One region of the Eubacterium sp. AM05-23 genome, then DNA from elsewhere that is predicted to be linked to it. Evidence: riboswitches for the same ligand, from Rfam matches in the RefSeq annotation. Region 1 holds a riboswitch; each other region holds the start of a gene.
The links. Region 1 has a riboswitch for cobalamin ahead of DW091_RS19275 (iron chelate uptake ABC transporter family permease subunit). Riboswitches for the same ligand answer to the same signal wherever they lie in the genome.
Positions count from the first base shown of each region.

Region 1 (5,756 bases):
ATTCTGCCAGACCCTCAAACTGCCCGCCGATCTCCGATTCCGGATAGCGCTCCATCAGGCAGCAACCCTCCTGTTCACTTTCTGCAAAAAGACCGCTTCTGGGTATTTTGGCCAAAACAGGGAGCCCCACCGCCTTTGCAAAACGCTCGACACGCTCGTATTCGCCCTCCACATTTCTGGAATTGAAAATGATTCCTCCGGCCCGGTGCTTTTCAAAATCGTAATTCTGGAGCCCTCTCAGAATGTTGTTGGCCGCATAAACCGACATAAATTCGCCCGAGGTGACAATGTATACCTGATCCGCATACTCTCTTCGCATGGGTACAGCAAAACCGCCGCACACCACATCGCCCAGCACGTCGTACAGGATGAAGTCATAGGCGGCGCCGCGCACACCTAAACGGTCAAGGAGCTCAAAGGTAGTCAAAATACCACGCCCCGCACAGCCCACTCCGGGCTCTGGTCCGCCGGCCTCCACACAGTGAATACCGCTGAATCCTTCGGTGATAATGTCCTCCGGCCGGCATTTATCCGGCGCTGTATCCTTGAGGTAATCCAGCACCGTCGTATTTTCCTGCCCGTGCAGAAGCAGGCGGGTAGAATCATGTTTAGGATCACACCCCACCTGCAAAACGCTTTTTCCCTTTTTTGCAAAAGCAACTGACAAATTGGCGGAAATGGTTGATTTGCCAATCCCACCCTTTCCATAAACGGCGATTTCTCTCATGACTCTGCCTTCCTGCATCTTTTAAATTAATCATAAACCATATCGAAAATAAAATCCAACGATAAAATCTGTTTCACACATTCCCTAAATAAAGCAGAACACTATCTCAGAAGTTCTAATAATTCATCGTAGTCGCCTATTTCGTGAATGGTTTTATCCTTTTTAATGATCCCAATATATTTTTCTAATAAACCATCTGTAAAATCACGCTTCAGGCAGCCTGTATGCAGATAGATTTCGCCCCGCAATGTCTCAAGCCCCTGTAAATTGTTGATGTTGCCATATCCGAAGGGCACGTCCGCAATCAGAATAACATCAGCAGTGCGCATCAGCTCCAGATTTTCTTTTTGCTTTTCGATTGAAATGGTTGTAAAAGGGCGCTCCTCAATCATCTCTAGGCCTAAAGCCCTGCAGACCAGCCAGTCGTCACTCCCCTCATTCATGACCCCAACCGTCAGCCTGTGTCCCTCATCATCCAGTTCCTCAATGATCCGCGAAGCAGAATTGCCGCCACAGATCACGTGGATGTGCAGAGGATGCTCAACCTGTTTTGTTTTGAGAACCCTTACGGGGATGACCTCCGGCTTTTCAAAAATCCGGTTATTCCAGATAAACATCTTCATATCATACAATTTTTTAAGATTATCTTGGACAATCACCTCTGCCGGCGTACCATCCGCCACCACGCGTCCTCCCTGAATCATAATCAGCCGTTCACAAAAACGGGCGGCAAGATTAAGGTCGTGCAGTACAGCGACAACCGTCATCCCTTTTTGGGTGTTCAGCTCCTTAATCAACTCCATAACCTCTATCTGATGGTGAATATCCAAAGCGGAAGTGGGCTCATCCAACAGCAGAATATCCGGCTCCTGGGCGATGGCCCTGGCCAGAATTACCCGCTGCTTTTCGCCGCCGCTGAGTTCGTTAAACAAGCGGCGCTTAAACTGCAGAGTCTTAGTCATGAGCATTGCTTTTTCAACAATGTCATAGTCTTTTGAACTCTCTTTATCCCGATAGCTCAGATAAGGATTTCTTCCCATGAGTACGATCTCTTCCACAGAAAAGTCGTATTCAATACTGAAAGACTGCGGAACCACTGCAATAAGCTGAGAACGTTCCCTCTGCTTCAGGCCTGCGTTGTTCTTTCCCTCAATGGTAATGTTCCCCTCTGTGGTCGGCAGCAGCCCTGATAAACATTTTAAAAGGGTTGATTTTCCAGTTCCATTTGAACCGATCAGTCCTACAAAATCGCCTTGGTAGATATCTGCGGTAAACCCTTTAATAATCTCTTTTCCCGGATAACCGGTATGCACACCCTTAAAACTCAGAATCGCCGGATTACTCATCTCAGGTGCCTCCCTTCTTAGACTTCCGCAGCAGATAAATGAAAAACGGTCCACCGAAGGCGGCGGTTATAATCCCCACCGGTATCTCCTGAGAAGACACAGTTCGGGCCAGCGTATCACAGATAATAAGAAAGGTACCGCCGAATACCAGAGAAAAAGGAACCAGAATGCGGTGTTTAGGACCCGTGAGCATCCGGACCACATGAGGCACAACCAGCCCCACAAAGCCGATAATTCCAGTCACAGAGACAACCGCAGCTGTGATAATGGAGGAGGAAACAAGCACCTTTTTCTTGAGCGCCTCGGTATTTACCCCAAGCTGCGTGGCTGTATCCTCACCTAGCAGCATAATATCCAGCTCCCTTAATGATGTAAATAAAATCAGCAGTCCCACGATCACGTAAGGCAGTACGATCAAAACCTGATTCCAGCCTTTTCCATTCAGGCTTCCCATGGTCCAAAACATAATCTGGTTCATGCTCTGAACATTAAAAATCATCAGCAGAGACATAAACGCACTCAAAGACTGGCCCACTGCAATACCACTCAGCAGCAGTGACGCAACCGGAACCTTGCGCCCTACCTTTGAGATGCTGTATACCAAAAAAATCGTTAAAAAAGCCCCAATAAAAGCCAGCAGTGCAGTGCCGTTTAGCCCCAGAATACTGGCAGAAAAGTTCATAATAATTCCAATGGAAGCGCCCAGAGCTGCCCCGGATGATACCCCCAAAATAAACGGATCGGCCATAGGATTTTTGAAAATCCCCTGATAGGCGGCACCGCATACCGCAAGTGCACCTCCTGTTAAAAATCCTAAAAGAACTCTCGGCAGACGTACGTTCCAGATAATGGCAATATTTCCCTGTGCAATGCCCTCCATGTTGACCGGTAAATGCAAAATTTCATGCAAAAGAATCCTGTTGGCATCGCCAAAAGGGATGGCTGTAATTCCGATAATTGTACAGAAATAAATAAGAACGACACATCCGATAATCGATATCGGCATGATGTACCTTTTAACTTTTTTGTTCATACTTCTCCCCTCCGATTTCTCCATTATAAAAAAACAAAAAATCCGGCCTTTCTCAATATACTAAGAAAGGTCGGATTGATAACAATATAAACATATTATTCAATACTCGCTCCACTTCCCTCCGAAGTGCAGACCTTTTTTAAGTATCCTGACTCATGCATCTTCCTCCATTCTCCCTTCCCATCCATACCCAATGGACAGTGGTTATGAGAACTTTGTTCGCATTTACAGTAGCGGGGGCTGTAACGGATTCTAACCGTTTTCCTTATAGATTCATCTCTTATTTAATTTTTTTGATTATAACACAGATCGCTTGGTTCTTCAACTTTATAAAGATTTATCCTGTTTTGCTATTTTATTTCTTCTAGTATTGTTTCGTTTTGTTTATGAATGCCACACTACTGCCCGCACTGCCACCTGTACGACTCACCCTACCAGTATACCTTGACGGCACGAACCATCGGCAGATCCATGGTTCATTTTTTCTTCACATCCCACAACAGCCACGCCCGCTCCATTTCCTTTCACAGGTCTTTTCTTCGGTATAGCAGACATGCCAGAAAAAAGGATACCCCATATAGGACAATTGAAGCCAGCAGCAGTGCATTAAAAACTGCTGTAGCGGAAAACTTAAAATAATATCCAAACACGCCGAGCAGTCCCCAAAAAAGTGCCACGCCAACCAACACGGCCAGAACTGTGAAGCGGGAGGTCCTCATGTTGAACATTATGACCATCGCGTTAAGCATCAGCATTATCGGCACCGCTGTGACAACATCTGCCATTAAATCGCCCAGCGTAAGGTTCAGGTGCAACACCGCATTGAATAGGACCGTGACAAAGAGGCCTAAGACCATGCCAATGAGCATCAGCATAACCGACAACAGGTATTTTGACAACACCACCTGCATTCTGCTCACAGGCAGAGTAATCGCAAATTTCTCCCACTCTGAGGAGCGGTCAAACCCAATGGTTCCCTCGACGCTTGAGAACACAAGCCCGACAATCGCACAATTATTTCCAGCGCCAAAAGCGGTGAGCAGCAAAACCAAAACCGCTGAAACCAACAGCATATAGGTCAGACGATATTTAACGATGACATGCATATCCTTTATCATCAAACCAAGCATTTTCTGCACTTCCTCTCTTTCATAAATCCATCGTTGTGTAACGTCGGCATACCGTAACGTACGAACAAAAGTACACTGCCCCTGCAAGCATACTCAAAACTGCAAAATATACAATGGGATGAATATTGTGAAGCCAGCCAGGCACCATGAGCAGCAGTATTAGCCCAGCCGCCCCGGCAGCAAGCAGCGTAACAAACAACAGCTTTTTTCTTACCAGTTTTATGGGAATCAGGCAGACGGGCAGATCAACTGCACCGATACAGAGCGCCAGAACAGCACTTGAAAGTGCATAACCTGTCATCTCAAAACGTACCAGCGGATATCCAAAAACAGTACAGATAACGCGTGTTAAAACAACGCCATAAACCAAACCGATCATCCCTGTAACCGCAAAGAGCAGGTATTTACTCTGAACGATGTTTTTTCGTGATACCGGCATAACCACAGAGCTTTTCTCCCAACCAGAGTTTCTGTCGTAAAAAAGATTTCCATTCACAAAATACACTACCAATACCAACGGAAGCCACATCTGGTTTTTCATCCCAAGAGCGCCTAGCGCAAAGGCTGCAAAAGCTGCTTCAAAAAGGGTAGCCCCGACACCACTTTTAGTCATTATATGGCTATCTTTTATCAGTAAACCCCTCATTTTTTCTCCCCTTTGCGTACATCAACAACAATTCATCAATCGAAACCGGATCAACGACCAGTTGTGGATATTTTTTCATTATTTTCTCCCGATTATCGACCAGTACATCCCATTCATAATCCCGTTCATAAGAGAGCAGCATCTCTTCTTTCGGCAAAGCCTGAAAGGCCACCCGCCCGCACCTCAGAATACCGTAACCGCCCAGTAATTGATCCTTCTGATGGTCTAAAATCACCTCACCCTCATGCATACAGATGATGTAATCCGCAACCCTTTCCAGATCTTTTGTGATCTGAGAGGTGATAAGAATTCCATTCTCTTCATCCTGGACAAAATCCAGAAACAAATCATAGATTTCCTCCCGGATAACCGGATCAAGGCCGCTGGTTGCCTCGTCCAGGATCAGCAGTTTTGGTTTGTGGGACAAGGCCGAGATAATGGCATGCTTCTGGCACATGCCTCTGGAAAATTCTATCAGCTTTTTATCCGCCGGTAATTTCATTCTTTCCAGATACATCTCATAGGTCTGACTGTCCCACTGCCGGTATATTTTAGAAAGCATTCTGCCGATTTGCCTCGGTGTCATGGTTACCGGATAATTCGTCTGCTCAAAAATCACACCGAGTTGTTCCCGGTCCTTATTTTTCAAGTTCAGGCTTTTCTTTCCAAGTATCGCTACCTCACCGGAATCCATAAAGTCGATATTCAGGGCACATTTAATAATAGTACTCTTGCCTGAGCCATTTTCACCGACCATTCCGACGATTGCACCACTGGGAACAGAGAAAGAAACATTCTTCAGGCTAAAATCTGCATATTTTTTGCACATTCCATGAATTTCCATAATATTCTGCATTTTATTCCTCCCCTTCGT
Region 1 covers NZ_QUDF01000021.1:4,210-9,965, reverse strand. The annotation lists gene DW091_RS19285 (nitrogenase component 1) at 1-727, opposite strand, end outside; gene DW091_RS19280 (ABC transporter ATP-binding protein) at 829-2,073, opposite strand; gene DW091_RS19275 (iron chelate uptake ABC transporter family permease subunit) at 2,075-3,106, opposite strand; cobalamin riboswitch at 3,230-3,409, opposite strand; gene DW091_RS19270 (ABC-2 transporter permease) at 3,631-4,224, opposite strand; gene DW091_RS19265 (ABC-2 transporter permease) at 4,256-4,849, opposite strand; gene DW091_RS19260 (ABC transporter ATP-binding protein) at 4,857-5,738, opposite strand; gene DW091_RS19255 (GntR family transcriptional regulator) at 5,740-5,756, opposite strand, start outside.

Region 2 (5,756 bases), on a different contig from region 1:
CAAGGATTGCAAAAAGCTCTCCAAAGCGGTATTGCCAGAAAATATGGTATACATTGGCAGAAAGGCTTTTTACAACTGTGAAATGCTCAGTAAAATCCAGTTCCCGGACAAATTGGTTGAGATTCAGGAGGGCGCTTTTATCCGCTGCAAGAGCTTGAAAAATCTTGAGCTGCCAAGAGGGCTGCGACACATTTTGGATGAAACCTTTATCGACTTAGCCATAGAGACATTAAATATTCCGCCAAATATCGAGAGTATTGGCATAAAATCCTTTTTCAGATGCCGGCATCTGACGCATGTGACCATTCCCGAAAATATTACATACATTGATGACTGGGTATTTCATGGCTGTAACCGGCTCAAGACCATCAAGATCCTTCATGATCCGGAGTTCATGGGAGAATGGCTGACTAACCGGAGCACCACGTTTCAGTGTATAAAGGGCTCAAAGGTGGATGAATACTGTGATCAGTTCGGTTATGAAAGAGAGTATGTTGAAGAATAATTAAAAAGCCATCTGCTGAGAGCATTCATTGCCTGAGAACAGGGAGGAATCGAGATGAAAAAGATTCGGTCGAGCACAATATGGTTAATGATATTGCTGTTTTTATTAGCGTTCACGGTTGGGCAAAGTCCGGAAGACTATGTAGGCACCTGGTACAGCGATCAGAACCCGGATTTGCCCTTGGTCATTGCAGAGGATGGTACCTATACCTCCGACGAATTGACAGACGGAACGTGGGAGGGACCGGAAAATTATAGCATACGGCTTAGAGGCAAGGAGCAGGACTATACCATGGAACATGCCAAAACAAGCTTTAGCAATGACGACTGGTCTTTTAGCGGCGATGCTTTGCGGTGCAGCAAAATAGATACCTGGTATTTCAGAATAAAGGAGACTGCAGAGCAATCTTATGATCTACGCCACCCGACCAAAGCAGTGGCTGCTGCAAAATGGATAAGAGGCTTCTGGACGACGCGGGAAAACGCACGCGAAACCTTTCATTTCAGAGAAGATAGTTCCTTTATTCTTATCTATAATGATGAACAAGGAAATCCGGAGACAGTTGGCGGCATCTACAACATTTTAGAAGGTGAGTCCCTTAACATTGAAAGAACTGAGTGGAACTTGAATCTTCAGCTAATGCCGGATACCGAAGCACCGCTTTCTGAACGGGCTATGGCTCTGACAGAAAGCGGAAACTGGCATATCAGCAAGCAAGATGACACATTGACCCTTACGAAAATGGGCGGAGTGTTAGGAGATGAAGTGACCTTTTACCAAAGTATCGCTAAAAATTAAAATGTTACCCTTCCTGAAAATTAAGATTTTCAGGATGACCGGGAAGGTGTTCAGACTGGCTTGGAACGGTCAGTGGGACGCTTGGATCAACCACCTCAAACTGGAGCTGGTCAATCCAGAGCGTACCGCTGCCGCAAAGCAGCGCGCCGATTGCAATGGAAGTGCTTTCCAGGGGAACATCGAGCACACAGGTATAACGGCACCAGCTGGATGTGCCATTAACCGGTCGATTATGCATGTTATCAAAGGCAGCGGTGCCTAAGGGGGTGTCTATTCTCAGCCAAAGCCCCGCATAGCCGTCCACAGAAAGTGTTTTTAAATAGCCGGAAAGGCGAACGCGTTTTCCAATATAATATCTGGCGCTGAAAAGCTGGGCGATGGCACAAAAATCACCAGCATTTATCTTTTCAGTGCCCGAGTTTAGGCGCGCTGACTGGGTCCCGGCGTTAAAGATCCTGTCATCGGACATCAGCTGGTATTTTTCCGGGGCACTGCCTGTGAGGGTCCACGCTTCAAAAGGGTTTGTTTCGCTCATAATTTTGTATCCTTTCGTTAAATCTTTCATCAGGAGGCGGTATTTTCCTGGTGGTAATCCATAAATTTTTTTAAATGAACGTGTAAACGCTTCCTGAGATTCAAAACAAAGCTCAAAGGCAATTCTTAAAATAGGGTAGTCGGTATGTCTTAACAGGGATGCGGCACTTGCCAGTCTGCGCCTGCGGATGTAATCCGATGGCGTTGTATCTGTTTCCCTGTGAAAGGAACGTAAAAAATAGTATTTTGAATACCCAAAATGTCGGGCTAGCACATCGAGCGTGAGGTCTTCATTCAGGTGCATTTCAATGTAAGTAAAAACAGCGTTTAGTTCCATAGGATTCCTCCTTGATTTTTATTATACGCTATTTACAGAGAAAAGTTTGATTTTTGTTGCCGTTTTTTAAAATATTGTCCGTTATGAAGAACGAAGGAGAGGTAAAAACATGGATAAGAAAAAAGATAAAGGCATGCGTTATATTATTTTGGCCATGGCATTGCTGGCGCTTTCTATCAATCTCTTCAGCATCTGGCTCCAGCGAAACGGGAGCCACTTCCTGGCCCCTGAACAGCTCAGCGGTATCGCTTATACCTTTGGCATTATACAGGTCTGTGGGCTGTTGGTGATGATTGCCGCTTTTGCTTATTATATTCTGTCAACCTATAAAGGATACTACGATTTAAAAAAAGTGAAAAATTATCTGATAATCGCCACTGGACTTGGCTGCGCAGTCGTTTTGATCCAGTGCTTTGTACCGCTCTACAGTCCGTACCGGGCATTTTTTACCTTTGTCAAAACAGTTGGATGGATTGGTATTCTGATCTCACTTTTGCAGGTTTTTTCAAACAGTAAGATCAGGAAATAAAGATTAAAATTTTAAAAATGGAATGGAGTCTGTGCCATGAAAAGAAGAGTGGATAACCATATTAAACTGATGTTATTTTTTATCGGCTATTTTGTATTAAAAGGAATCGACACTTACCTTTACAGCGGATCGCAAACTGAGGTGATCAATTGGCTTCATACTTTTTTATTCTGGGGCAGAGTCGCTTTGTTTTTAAGCCTTTTTGCCTGGCTCACATTTATTTGCTTTGAGTATAAACGTGATAAGTATAATCTTAAAAATGTACGTATCTACCTTATTATTTTGGTAACCGCGTTGCTCGTCGCTGTTATGCTGTATTTTCTTGCTCGTCCAGCCTTATATCTGAATAAGCCTGCATTAGCCATAACAGTGCTGTGTTGGATGACAGTAATCGCCATGCTGGTATGTTTAATTTTTAAAACGAAAAAAGAAGAATAGTCAATCAGACGTTCAATAGATAAAAAAGTCTTCCTATTTATATAGGGGGATAATTTAAAAAAATAAAACACGCTGTTTAGGCGTGTTTTATTTTTTGTATTCTTGTCAGTACTATAGCTCAGCTTCTTCTTTCCCCAGTTTCTTGCGTTCCACCATTCGGCCCATAAAGAAAGCCAGAATACCAACGCCGATACCAGTCTGAAGGCAGAAAATCAGAGATTCAACTTCGCCAGGCAGTTCCCCGTTGATCAGCGTTTCAAGAACAGGAGTAAACCAGGGTTCATATTCACCTCCCTGAATTTCCTCGATCATGGTGCTGCCCGCATCGTCAGAACCGCCAAATTCAGCGCCCTGAAGGGCAAAAAGCGGTACAACCACCAATAAAGCAACAATAACAAGAAGAATGATAACCGTTTTTTTATTTTTGCTCATTTTACACTTCCTCCGATGCTAAGAAGCCAATGGACTTGAGTTCCGGGCTTGCGTAGGTTTCCAATGCGATAACGATAATAACCGTTAAAATCCCTTCGATAATGGCAAGCGGCAGCTGCGTGGGAGCAAAAACCCCCAGGAATTTAACAGCAGAAGCTGCCACGCCGCCCTGCTCGGACGGGTAAGCCATCGCCAGTTGAATGCTGGTAACACAGTAGGTAAATAAATCCCCAAGAGCAGCGGCCAGGAAAATGCCGACCTTGCGGTTAACCTTGATCTTCTGACAGAGCTTATAAATTCCAAAAGATACAAACGGACCGGCAATTGCCATTGAAAAAGTGTTAGCGCCAAGGGTAGTCAAACCACCGTGAGCCAGCAGAATGGCCTGGAATAATAATACAATAATGCCTAAAATACTAACCGCACTTGGTTCAAATAAAATCGCGCCAAGCCCCGTACCTGTCATGTGTGAACAGCTGCCCGTTACAGATGGAATCTTCAGTGAAGAAATAACGAAAATGAATGCGCCGGCCATGGCCAGAAGTGTAATGGATCTTCTGTTGCCCGTCAGGGTTTTTTTGATCGAGAAAAAACCAGCAGCTAAAAAGGGCAGACAGATAACTCCCCAGGCAATGCAGTACCCCACAGGAAGATAACCTTCCATAATGTGCATTGCGTTTGCGGCGGGTACAATCCCAAATACAAGCGCCCAGGCGCCAAGCAGTGTGACAAACCTTCTTTGATTCTTTGTCATTTTTACCTCCTCGATAAATGAATTTTTACATTGGCTGTGATTCAATAAACTAAAAAAGTATAAAAAAACCGCTTACCGGGCAGATAAGCGGTGAAAGTACGAAATAAAATAAAATCCTGTGATTTCGTCCAAACACTTAGTTATCTCCTCGTAACCAAATGTAATACAGTTTTAATGATCAGCATCCTGACTTGACATACGTCTTACAGTGGCGGGACCGTTTGGGATTTTCACCCAATTCTGCTTAAACCATCGATTATGATGGAAATCATTAAAAATGTGCCGGAGAACCGACTACATTTCTAATTATAGCACCCTTTTTTGTAATGTCAATAGCGTAAAGTTGAATTTTTAGAAAAAATATTAGATATAGATATACACATGCCCCCTATATGTATATTACCTGTGCGCTGCGATAAATATAAGGTAAAAAATATGAATATCCTTAAAAGCTTTTTGATTATTTGACAAAATCGTAAAAATGGACTACAATAGGTTCTGTTGTTGGATTTTATAGCTTCAAAAGTATAAAAAATGCATTTGAATAAATATAGAAACTATAGGTATAGAAAAAGCATGATATCTATAAAATTGAAATAAAATCATTTTAATGAAGGTGCAATTAGTTATAGTTATATAGCGGCGTTTTTCGTACGATAAATGAACTTATTTTAAATGGAGAATTTTGGAGGTAAAAATGAGTGAGAGTGCAAAAAGGATAGAGGCCTTTTCAAAAAAGAATCTGCCAAAGGCAACAGTGAAGTACGCTGACATTCCTGAAGGTGTTGAGCGGATCAGCGTCAATGCGTTTAAAAATCTGACCAAGTTGCAAAGAGTTAAAGTAGCCGGTTCTGTTAAGGAAATATGCGGTCATGCCTTTGAAGGATGCACCATGCTTTCGTCCATCAACCTGCCTTCCGGCCTCAAGCTTTTGGGAGAAGCCGCTTTTATGGAATGCCGAAGAATACAGGCTCTTGTGATTCCAGAGGGAGTAAAGGCCATAAAAGACCGCACCTTCAAATTTTGCCGTGGGCTGGAAAGGATAGAACTGCCAAAACAACTTACCAAAATTGGAGAAAACGCCTTTTACAACTGCGATAAACTCACACATATTGAGATTCCCACTGCCATCGAAAAGCTACCCTTCAGGACCTTCTACATGTGTAAAAGCTTAGAATCCATCCGATTTTCAGAAAACTTAAAATATATCGGCAAGGAAGCCTTTGTAAACTGCAGCTTTCAGCAGCTTGATCTGCCAGTGGGTTTGGAGGTGATCGACGAATCCGGATTTCTAAAATGTAAAAAGCTGACAGCCCTCAAGATACCAGAAACAGTAAAAGTTATTGGTAAATGGGCCTTTCACGGATGTCCCAATTTAAAGGATGTCGAGATAAAACACGATCCCGAAGAAGTGGGCGAGTGGCTCTTT
Region 2 covers NZ_QUDF01000022.1:43,043-48,798, reverse strand. The annotation lists gene DW091_RS19570 (leucine-rich repeat domain-containing protein) at 1-505, shown strand, start outside; gene DW091_RS19565 (hypothetical protein) at 560-1,303, shown strand; gene DW091_RS19560 (AraC family transcriptional regulator) at 1,308-2,174, opposite strand; gene DW091_RS19555 (hypothetical protein) at 2,284-2,703, shown strand; gene DW091_RS19550 (hypothetical protein) at 2,740-3,141, shown strand; gene DW091_RS19545 (energy-coupling factor ABC transporter substrate-binding protein) at 3,253-3,573, opposite strand; gene DW091_RS19540 (energy-coupling factor ABC transporter permease) at 3,575-4,327, opposite strand; cobalamin riboswitch at 4,486-4,615, opposite strand; gene DW091_RS19535 (leucine-rich repeat domain-containing protein) at 5,025-5,756, shown strand, end outside.
Region 2: linked by a shared signal. The riboswitch ahead of DW091_RS19540 (energy-coupling factor ABC transporter permease) and the one ahead of DW091_RS19275 (iron chelate uptake ABC transporter family permease subunit) in region 1 are both predicted to bind cobalamin.

Region 3 (5,756 bases), on a different contig from region 1:
GGTAGCCCACGCCGCGCACAGTCTCAATGTATTTTTCCTGGTCGTCCTCAATCTTTTTCCGCAGGTAGCGGATGTGGACATCCACTGTCCGGGTCTCGCCATAATACTCATAGCCCCAGATTTCATCCAGCAGCTGATCCCGGGTCAGCACCTTGTTCTTATTGTTGGCCAGATACAGAAGCAGCTCGTACTCCTTCAGGGTCAGCGACAGTTTCTTACCGTTTTTATACACCTCGAAAGAGCCTGGCAGAATGCGCAGGCTGCCCACTGCGATCTCCTCCGCGTCTGAGCTTTTGATCATCTCTGTCCGCCGCAGCACAGCCTTCACCCGGGCATAGAGCTCCTTCACGCTGAAGGGCTTGGTCATATAATCGTCCGCGCCCATCTCCAGACCAAGGACTTTGTCGAACTCCTCGCTCTTGGCGGTGAGCATAATGACTGGAATATAAGACAGGTTCTTATCCGCCCGCACCTCGCGGCAGATGGTGAGCCCGTCCTTGCCCGGCAGCATTAAATCCAGAATGATCAGATCCGGCCGGATATCCACGATTTTCTCAACCGCGCCGGCCCCCTCATGGACCCCTGCCACCTCAAAGCCCTGGGCTTCCAGATTGAATTTAATCAGCTCATATATATTAAGTTCATCTTCTATAATCAGGATTTTTTTCATTTTCGCTCCAATCTTCACTCACTTTTAACATAATCCGTAACATAATATGATTATAGCATATGTTGTGTTAAAGGCATGTAAAATCTGGATTAAATTTAGTTTATTAAAAAATGAGCGGCTGCCGCACTAAAAAGAGGCAGACTGCCGCCCGCAGATACCAAAGGCGCGATGCCGCTTTTAAGTCAATGGATTGTACAAAAAAGCTGTCCGAAGATTAAAACAACGGTCGGGTCGATTTCACAAACGACTTCTGAAAGTTGTCGTTTGTGCATAAGAGAGACCGTTTTTAATCCGCGGACAGCGCCAAGCTGCATCCAGCTTTCGCAATCCTTTGACCTTCCCCCAGCTTACCCGTCACTCCCCAAGCTCCCGGAAATGCTGTCCGTGAATCCCGATATGCCCAATCCCCAAAATCACCACAAACACGACCATCCAGAAAACCCTTCCGTAGATCCCCAAAAGCAAAAACGAAAACACCGGCAGCGTTGCCCCCGCCAAGGGCACACCGCAAAACCCCGAGTAAAAATCCTTAAGCTTCCGCCCGCTCCTAAAATACCGGACCCAGTAGCCCTCATACAGCAGCATCAGCGCAAAGGACAGTGCCAGCCACAGGCTCCAGGGCGTCAGGGGGCGGAGGTTAAAGTCTGTAAAGATCAGGGCACAGCAGCTCACCCCCACCTGCCCGATGCGCTCGCACCACAGCAGCAGCTTATTCTCATTTCCAAAATCATAGCCCTCGGGCTGATTTCGTGTCCAGATCAGGTTGGGGATAAACAGCATCAGCAGATACAGCGCGCCGATGTATGAAAATCCAAAATGGCCCATTTTTTGCCTCCTTCGTTTTTATGAATAGCGTCACCGCACAGTTAACACTGATATTATATCACCTTTGGATTAAAACTTTTACATTTTATCTTGACACCCGGAGCAAATGTGATATGATAATAAAAAAGCATAAAACATTTCAGGTGCTGCATGGCAGATAATAGGGAACTAAGTGAGATTCTTAGACGGGCCCGCCGCTGTAAGTGGATTGCCCGGCTCATCACCACTGTCCGAAAGGATGGGAAGGGAGCCAGGCGTGAATCCTCAGTCAGAAAACCTGCCTGAAGTGTGTCGACGGTCTTCATCTGAGCGATAAAGGCCTGTGGGAATGATGGAAAGTTCGCACCTTAGATTAAGGTCGGGCTTTTTTTGTTTGAAAAAATAAGGAGATACCGAATGAAAGCAGTTGTTTTAACAGGCCCCGGCGAGCTGGAAATGACCGAACGCGCCATTCCGTCCTGCGGTGACCACGAAGTCCTCGTCCAGGTCAAGGCCTGCAATTTATGTAAAACCGATCTCAAATGCCTGACCATGGGCCAGCGCGACCTGGTGTACCCGCGTGTGCTGGGCCACGAAATCTCCGGCGTTATCGCCGAGGTGGGCGCTGCGGTCACAGGCTACCAGAAAGGGCAGCGGGTGCACGTGCATCCGGGCATTGCCTGCGGCGGGTGTGCCTACTGCGAAGAAGGCGATGACAACCTCTGCGACCATATGCGCATCATGGGCTTTAACTATGACGGCGGCTTCCAGGAATACCTGATCGTCCCCGAGGAGGGCGTCCGCGGCCAGATTATCAACATCATTGAAAATGACACCCTGAGCTTTGAGGAAATTTCCTTTATCGAGCCCCTCTCCTGCTGCGTCAACGTCCAGGAAAAACTGAAGCTCGCGCCCTCGGATACCCTGCTGATCATCGGCGCAGGACGGATGGGCATCCTCAACCTGCGTGTGGCAAAGGCCCTTGGGGTACAGAAGGTCTTCCTGGTCGAGACCAACCCCGAACGGGCAGCGCGGGCGTTAAAGCTGGGCTTTGACGCCGTCTTTGAAAGCTACGAGGCCGTCGAAAAGGCCCTGCCGGCCCTGACAGAGGGCAAGGGCGTGGACGCGGCCATCCCCTGCTGCGCGGCTCCGGAGGCCATGAATCTGGCCCTGCGTGCGCTGAAAAAGCGGGGACGCTTCGGCCATTTCAGCGGCATTATCCCAGACGGCGCCACCCAGCCGGAAATCAATACCCTTCATTACAAGGAGCAGATCATGGCCGGCGCCTACGGGTGCGGCATCGCGCACAGCCGCCGGGCCAAGGCGCTGCTGGAGAGCGGCAGCCTGGTCGTAAAAGACCTGATTACAGAGCGCATTCCGCTCGAGGAGCTGGCGCACGGCCTTGAGCGTGTGCGGCAGCTCGAAACCCTTTCAACCATCGTTGTTTTTGATTAACACACCCTATGGAGGAATCGAATAATGGAAGCAGTTACAATGAAAGAATACGGCCAGGTGATCACCGGCCTCATCAACCGTGAAAATCTGACCAAGGAAGAATCTAAGGAAATGTTTATGGAAATCCTGGGCGACCGCCAGACGCCCATGCAGCAGGGCGCTTTTCTGGCCGCCCTCAGCGCCAAGGGCCCGACTGCCGCCGAGGTGGCCGGCAGCTTTGAGGCCATCTACGAAATCGACACCTGCAAGGTCACGCCCCAGACCGCTGTGCCCGTGGTGGAAAACTGCGGCACTGGCATGGATACCTTTAAGACCTTTAACATCAGCACCGTCGCCGGCATCATCGCCGCCGCGGACGGCGTCCCCATGGCCAAGCACGGCTCCCGGGCGCTGACCTCAGTCTGCGGCACCATCGACGCGGTGGAAGCCCTGGGCGTAGATGTGGACTGCAGTGTGGACGTGGTAAAGGCCAGCATCGAAACTGCGGGCATCGGCATCTTTAACGGCATGAGCCCAGAGGTTCACCCCACAGCTCTCGGACGGGTACTGTCACAGATTTCCTTTGGCAGCGTTTTAAACATCTCCGCCTCCCTGGCAAACCCTGCCCTGCCAAAATATGCGGTCCGCGGCGTCTACTCTCTGGACATGCTGGAATTTGTCCCGGACATCATGCACGAAATCGGCTATGAGCACGCTCTGGTCGTCTATGGCGAAGCCGGCAGCGGCTGTATCGACGAGGCGTCCACCGTCGGCCCCACCCATGTGGCTGAGCTCATGCCCGACGGCACTGTAAAGCGCAGTACCCTGACGCCGGAAAACCTGGGGATCAAGCCCGGCTGTCTGGATGAACTGGCCCCCTGGGACTCTGTGGACGCCGCCGCCCAGGGCATTGTCCGTATCCTGAAGGGCGCCTCCACCCCCACCCGCGCCAACATCGTCTGTCTGAACAGCGCGCTGATCCTCTACGTTGCCGGAAAGGCCGACAGCATTCAGGAGGGCTATATGCGCAGTCACGAGCTCATCGCAAGCGGCAAAGCCTACAAGGCCCTGGAAAAATGGGTTGCCACCCAGAACCGCAATCCCCAGGCCGGCCTTGCAAAACTGAAAGCCGTTGCCCAGGCTGCCGAGGTGTAAAATGAACCTTTACGCCTTTAAATCCGACAATGGCTACCTGAAAATAGCCCAAGACGGCTCCTACACCCTGGTCGGCATCAATAAAGCCAGTGTCTATGACGACAGCCGGCTGGACAGCCTGAAGGACCAGCTGACCGCCCTGAAGCCCGAGCTCAAAAACCTGAGGATCATTAAACTGGTGCTTGAGGAAGAGGATTATTTTTGGGCGTAAAAAAAGGACCGCATAAGCGGTCCTGCTTTCGCTTTGCATCCTGCGATCAACTTTTTCCAGTCGTCAATGATGTGACGAAACGGCACCTCATCTCTGCCTGGACCTTATGCGTCGTTTCGACGGGTCTGCTCTTTTGAAGTGTTGAGAATTTTTACATAAGATACCATTCTCCATTCACATTGCCTCACACTTTATCTCTGCACCGCATGATCGGCTTTTTCGACAACCTTCTCCCCGTCTCTCCCTCTGCGGGCTTCCAAAGCCCCTTTTGTGAGAAACAGCCCGCCATAGGCGGCAAGCATAAGCGCCGAACAGTAAGCGCCTTCCCAGAGAATAACGGGATGATCTGAAACTAAGCTCCATTTTGTCAGGAAAAACCATCCTAGTGAGAGGGCCAGACAAAGCGTTCCTGACTTGAGGCTGTCTGCCTTTTGAGGTATTTCAGCCGCACCAGGCACCGCCGTCAGCGACGCCACGATTCCGAACAGAAGAAAACGGACAAAATAAAGCGCTACATAAACTTGCTGCCCAACTTCATCTGGAATCTGGAGCGCCTTATACCCCAGCTGCCCAAGGGGGAATAAAAGCAGCAGAAATACCCCACAGGTAATCCATTCAAATTTTCTTCCACTCTTACCGCTCGTTTTAGGCGTGGATGTCACTCCCAAAAACAGCAGCAATCCCGCAATGGCAAAAAACCAGTTCTCATAGATTCTAATTGAAATCTCCTGTGCATAGAGCCAGTCCATCACACTACGCGGAATGATGTCATAAATCCTTTTTTGGAAAGCGCCAATCAAAAAAACCATCAACGCACCAACCAGATAGGCTTTGGATATCCTGATTCTCTTCACTCTGCCGCCGTGGGCCAAAAGCCCCAGTCCAAAGCCAATGCCAGTCCATTCCACCACATAAAGCACATTTTTTACTGTCAGTAAAAACTCATAGGGATACCAGTTTCCCGCCAGATAATGCCCCGCCGCGTCCATCAAAATCATGAATACAATCCCGCCCAGCATCAGCAGCACCGTTGATTTTCCTTCTTTTTTCATGGCTTTCCTCACACAAAGAACCCAAATCAAATGTCCACAGAAGTTTATCTTTATTATATCATATTTTTACGGATAAAAACAGTTACGGCAATGCAGCTTACTTTTCCACGCTTTCTATATGCAAAATCAAAAAAGACCCGCCTCACCCTAAGGTGAAGGGGGCCGGCAGCGCTGTCAGTCGTTTCGTTCCCGCACAAAGAACCGGATGGGTGTGCCATCAAAATCAAAGGTCTCCCGAATTTTGTTTTCCAGATAGCGCTGATAGGAAAAGTGCATCAGCGTCGCGTCGTTGACAAAGACCACAAAGGTCGGCGGGTTGACGCCAGTCTGTGAGGCGTAGAAAATTTTCAGCCGGCGGCCGCTCTTGGTTGGCGGCTGCTTCATCATAATAAATTCTGTCATGGCTTCGTTGAGCTTACCGGTGGTAATG
Region 3 covers NZ_QUDF01000009.1:102,780-108,535, forward strand. The annotation lists gene DW091_RS13695 (response regulator transcription factor) at 1-670, opposite strand, end outside; gene DW091_RS13700 (hypothetical protein) at 1,025-1,495, opposite strand; cobalamin riboswitch at 1,620-1,795, shown strand; gene DW091_RS13705 (alcohol dehydrogenase catalytic domain-containing protein) at 1,892-2,929, shown strand; gene trpD (anthranilate phosphoribosyltransferase) at 2,954-4,063, shown strand; gene DW091_RS13715 (hypothetical protein) at 4,065-4,274, shown strand; gene DW091_RS13720 (hypothetical protein) at 4,466-5,326, opposite strand; gene der (ribosome biogenesis GTPase Der) at 5,501-5,756, opposite strand, start outside.
Region 3: linked by a shared signal. The riboswitch ahead of DW091_RS13705 (alcohol dehydrogenase catalytic domain-containing protein) and the one ahead of DW091_RS19275 (iron chelate uptake ABC transporter family permease subunit) in region 1 are both predicted to bind cobalamin.

Region 4 (5,756 bases), on a different contig from region 1:
GGTCTCAATCATTTCCTTTAAGAGCTGATAGTGGGATTCCGAAGCGATCTTATTGATGATCACCCCGGCAATTCGGGTTTCGGGGTCAAAATCCACATAGCCCTTTACCATCGCCGCCGCGCTTTTGGACATTCCCCGGCCGTCAATGATCAAAAATACCGGCGCGTCCACCACCTTTGACAGATAAGCGCTGCTGCCTACATCGGTCTTTAGTCCATGTCCGTCATAGAGTCCCATCACACCCTCGATCACTGCCACCGAATCCTCGGACAGCTTGTGATAAAACAAGGACCGGATGGTCTCACGATCCACCATCCAGGTGTCCAGATTGGTGGATTTTTTTCCAGTGACAAAGGTGTGGAACATCGGATCAATGTAATCTGGTCCGGTTTTAAAAGGGGCAACCGGACAATTTCTTTTGCACAGGGCAGACATCACCCCCATGGTTACAGTTGTTTTCCCAACATTACTGCTGACTCCCGCCAGCATAAAAGTATTCATAACACAATCTCCCAGGTATCCCAATTTCTAGCGCTGCTGAAGCATTTCCAGAAACGCATCGTGGTCTCCGATTTCGACCACTGTTTTCTTTTCACGTATCTTATTCAGACAGGCCTCCAGCCTGCCCTCAGTAAAATCATTATGAAGGCAGTTCGCGTGCAGATAAATCTCCGCGTCCAGCTTTTCAAGGCCTTCCAGATTATTGACATTGCCAAGTCCAAAGGGCACGTCCGCAATCAAAACAATGTCGGCATCGTGCATCAGCTTTAAATTTTCCTGCTGCTTTTCCATGGAAATGGTGGTAAATGGCCGTTCCTCCACAATATCGAGGTTCAGCGATTTACAGACCAGCCAGTCGTCACTGCCTTCATTGATGACACCAGCGGTTACCCGGTGCCCCATGTCGTCCAGCTCCTCAATGACCTTTGAAGCACCGCTGCCGCCGCAGATCACATGAATGTGCAGCGGATTCCGGGCCTCCTCGCCCTCAAGCACGCGGATGGGTACGATCTCCGGTTTTTCAAAAACCGCATTCTCACGCACCAACATTTTCATATTGTAAAGCTGTTTCAAATTTTGCTCAATGACCACGTCCGCTGGCGGCCCGTCTGCCACCACTCGGCCGCCCTGGATCATGATCAGGCGCCCACAGTAGCGCGACGCCAGATTAATATCGTGCAGAACGGCCACAACGGTCATATGGTCGTTTTTATTAAGCTGGTCAATCAGCTCCATAACCTCGATCTGATGATGCACATCCAGCGCGGAGGTGGGTTCATCCAAAAGAATAATGTCCGGCTCCTGGGCAATGGCCCGCGCGATGATCACACGCTGCTTTTCACCGCCGCTCAGCTCATTGAACATACGGCCTCTGAAGCCAAGGGTTTTGGTCATCTTCATAGCCTGCTCCACAATCCGGTAATCCTCGACGCTCTCGCGGTCCCTGTAGCTCAGATAAGGGTTCCTGCCCATGAGCACAATATCCTCAACCGTAAAGTCATAGTCGATATCAAAGGACTGGGGAACGACGGCCACCATCTGAGAGCGTTCACGCTGCTTAAGACCAGCGTTATCCCTGCCCTTTACCACAATCCGGCCGCCGGTAATGGGCAGAAGGCCCGACAGGCATTTGAGCAGCGTGGATTTGCCCGTACCGTTCGAGCCGATAAGGCCGACAAACTCACCCTTATGAATCTCTGCTGTAAAGCCCTTAATCACCTCTTTGCTGCCATAGCCGGTATGAACGCCTTCAAATTTCAACATAACAGCATCTTCCACTAACGGGTACCTCCTTTCTTCGATTTACGCAAAAGGTAAATAAAAAAGGGGCCGCCAAAAGCAGCGGTGATGATTCCCACCGGAATTTCCTGTGAGGAAACGGTCCGGGCCAGTGTATCGCAGATAATAAGGAAGGTTCCTCCAAACACCAGTGAAAAGGGCAGCAAAATCCGATGCTTCGGGCCGGACAAAATTCTTACAATGTGCGGCACCACCAGTCCGACAAAGCCGATAATCCCTGTCACGGAAACCACAGCCGCGGTAATCACAGATGAGACAATCAACACTTTTTTCTTCAGATGGTCGGTATTGACCCCAAGCTGTGTGGCCGCGTCCTCTCCGAGAAGCATGATATCCAGCTCCCGAACCGTTGTGAACAGGATCAGACAGCCGATGATCACGTAAGGTAAAACAGTAATTACCTGGTCCCATCCCTTACCGTTCAGACTCCCCATGGTCCAGAACATAATCTGATTCATGCTCTGAACATTGAAAATCATGAGCAGGGACATAAAAGCCGTCAGCGACTGGCTCACGGCAATCCCGCTCAGCAGCAGGGACGCAACCGGCACTTTTCTCCCGACCTTTGAAATGTTATACACTAAAAAGATCGCCAGAAAGGCGCCTACAAAGGCTAGAACAGCGGTCCCATTTAATCCCAGGAAACCTGCTGAAAAGTGCATGACAATTCCAATGGACGCGCCCAGCGCCGCACCGGAAGACACCCCCAGAATAAAAGGATCTGCCATGGGGTTCTTGAAAATCCCCTGATAGGCCGCGCCGCAGACTGCCAGCGCTCCGCCTGTCAGAAAGCCTAAAATGACTCTCGGCAGCCGTACATTCCAGATAATCGCAATATTACCGGCCGATATTCCCTCCATGTTAACAGGAAGGTGCAGCACCTCGTGCAGTAAAATCCTGTTAGCGTCGCCAAAGGGAATGGAGGTAATGCCTACGATGGTGCATAAATAAATTAAGATCAGGCACCCTACAATGGATAAGGGCATCGCGTATCTTTTCATCTTTGTTTTCATCCGACCTCTTCCTTAACCGTCTGTTTAAAACCTCCGCTGGGGGCAAAAGCCCCCCCTGCGGAGAAATCTTTCTACTTAAACTGATCCGGATAAACGGCTGTAGCCAGCAGCTCCAGCCCATCGACAATACGCGGTCCGGGGCGCTGGATCAGGTCGCTGTCCGGAGAGAGCATTTCGTAATAGACAATGGCGTCGTTCTTGACAGCATTGACCTGGTCAAAGCCCGGCACCTTTTTGATCTCGTCCGGTGTGGTAAAGAAGGACACATAGACGTCCGGGTTCTTTGCGATAATCTGTTCAACGCTCAGCTGCGGCCAGTCTGTGCCGGCGTCTGAGGCAATGTTTTTGGCGTTAATATCCTTAAGCATATTGCCCAGCAGGGAGTTATCTCCGGCGCTGTAATAACCGCCAATATCGATAAAGACTGATTTCTGCGGATTGGCTGCCGCCGCCTTTTCCTTAATCTCATCATATTTTTTCGTCATGCTGTCGGTGATTTCCTTGGCCTTATCATTGGCGTTAACCACCTTGCCAGTATTAATGATGGTGCTTTCCACCGCGTCCACAGACATTGGTGTGTAAGTAATAACCTTTGCGCCGGTGGCTTCAATCTGACTGCGGACATCATCGCTGATCAGATCACCCGCCAGAACGACATCCGGGGCCAGGGAAATAATCTTTTCCACATTGGGATTATTGTAATCGCCAATCGACGCTACCTGGGCAGCTTCCTCGGGATAATTGCAGTAATCGGTCCGTCCGACCACCTTGTCTCCCACACCCAGGGCAAACAGGATTTCGGTGTTTGCGGGTGACAGAGACACGATCTTTGCGGGTTCCTTTTCGATTTCCACATTATTGCCCAGATCATCGGTAATGGAGATTGGGTAAGCGGTTTCTCCAGTAACCGCGCCGGAAGCTTCTCCACCCTTCTGGCTATTCTGAGCACAGCCTGCCGCGCCAAACAACAGCGCCGCACAGGCCAGAGCCATCAGTAAACTTTTCAATACACTCTTCTTCATTGGTCCCTCCATAAATAAATTTAAAACTGCTTAAAACAAAGAAAACCGACCCCATGAGAGAGGCCGGATTATGATAATATACAATCCTCTACTTCCCTCCGAAGTGATTATATCGCTTTGCTTCAAGTGTCCTGACTCTTGCTTCCTTCTCCATCCTCCCTTCCCATCAGGATACGCCTGACAGTGGTCTATGAGGATCTTGTCTGCAATTACAGTAGCGGGGGCTGTAGCGGATTTCAACCGCTTTCCTCTAACAAAACAGCATCATTAAGTTGTTAATTGAAGTTTAGCACAAATCCCCGAATTGTGCAATTAGAAATTATTGTTCTCCAGATCAAGGCTGTTCCGAACTGCACGGCAGAACTCAAGGGGCTCTCGCTTTTTCCACGCATCGCTTGCGATAACCTCGTAGGAGATAAAATCCACGCCGGTGCTCAGGATCTCAGGCATGACCTCACAGAAGGGGATTTCACCCTCGCCCGGTATCCAGTGCCGGTCAATATGCAGGTCGTTGTCGGACAAATGCAGCGCCTTGATCCGGTCTTTGTAGGTTTTAAGAATCTTACCTCTGCCGCAAGGCAGCATATAGTCATGGGAGCTGTCATAACACATACCAAAATGATCGGCCTGGATGGCATCCAGCAGTCCCTTCAGCAAAAACTGCCGCGACACATTTTCAACGGCGATATCGACGCTGTACTTCTCCCCGGCCTCTGCCAGCTCTGAGAAAAAAGCCAGCCCATTTTCCCATTTATAGGGGCCAAGGTCCAGATCATTAGTGTGTACCACCACAGCTGGAATCTCGAAGGTACGGCAGTCCCGCACAAAGCTGACAAAGGTATCTAAAAGCGCTCTGGTCTGTGCAGGCTCCTTTTCCCAGATGTCGTTATAACCGATAAAGGGCGCGTGAATATTGGTGATTCCAAGCCCCTTGCTCCGCACAATGTCCGGAAATTTTTCTTTCTCCAGATAATAAGGCTCACACTCGTCCTCCCAGGAAATCATCACCTCGTCAAAACCGGCTTCTTTGATCACGTCAATGCGCTCCTCAAAAGGCATGAAGTAGCCAAACCACGAAAACATACTGTATTTCATCGGCTTCCTCTATTCACCCTGAAGCCTGGGTATGCTCAGGTCAAAGGGCGGATATACAACGCCCTTTTCTGTGATGATGGCTGTGACATTCTGATGCGGGGTCACGTCAAAGGCCGGGTTTTCCATGCGCACACCGTCCGGCGCGATCTGCTGTCCTTTGATATGGCTGATCTCTCTTGTGTCCCGTTCCTCAATGACAATATCATCGCCGGACCACATATTAAAATCAATGGTTGAGGTGGGCGCTGCCACATAGAAAGGAATGCCATGGGCTTTTGCCAGAATGGACACGCTGTAGGTTCCGATCTTATTGGCCACGTCGCCATTTCGGGCGATGCGGTCTGCTCCCACCACCACACAGTCGATTTTTCCCTGCTTCATCATCCAGCCGGCCATATTGTCTGTGATCAGTGTGACTGGAATGCCGTCTTTTTGAAGCTCATAGGCGGTGAGACGGGCCCCCTGCAGAAAGGGTCTTGTCTCATCGGCGTAGACGGATATCTCCTTGCCTGCCTCCCAGGCGGCACGCACAACGCCGAGGGCTGTCCCGTAATCCGCTGTGGCGAGGGCTCCTGCATTGCAGTGGGTCAGGATGGTATCCTTACGGTGGATCAGCTCTGCGCCGTAAGCGCCCATATCCCGGCACATCTTAATATCCTCTCTGCAAATGGCGTCTGCTTCGGTTTTCAGGAGCGCTGTGATCTCTGCCACTGTTTTTTCCGAGTTGTTTTTGATCACGCCCTCCATCCGGTCCACTGCCCAGAACAGGTTGACCGCCGTTGGCCGGGTGGCACGAAGCACGTGGCAGACAGTCTCCATTTCCTTT
Region 4 covers NZ_QUDF01000007.1:74,699-80,454, reverse strand. The annotation lists gene DW091_RS11110 (cobyrinate a,c-diamide synthase) at 1-501, opposite strand, end outside; gene DW091_RS11105 (ABC transporter ATP-binding protein) at 529-1,764, opposite strand; gene DW091_RS11100 (iron ABC transporter permease) at 1,779-2,813, opposite strand; gene DW091_RS11095 (ABC transporter substrate-binding protein) at 2,885-3,835, opposite strand; cobalamin riboswitch at 3,939-4,114, opposite strand; gene DW091_RS11090 (sugar phosphate isomerase/epimerase) at 4,148-4,930, opposite strand; gene mtnA (S-methyl-5-thioribose-1-phosphate isomerase) at 4,940-5,756, opposite strand, start outside.
Region 4: linked by a shared signal. The riboswitch ahead of DW091_RS11095 (ABC transporter substrate-binding protein) and the one ahead of DW091_RS19275 (iron chelate uptake ABC transporter family permease subunit) in region 1 are both predicted to bind cobalamin.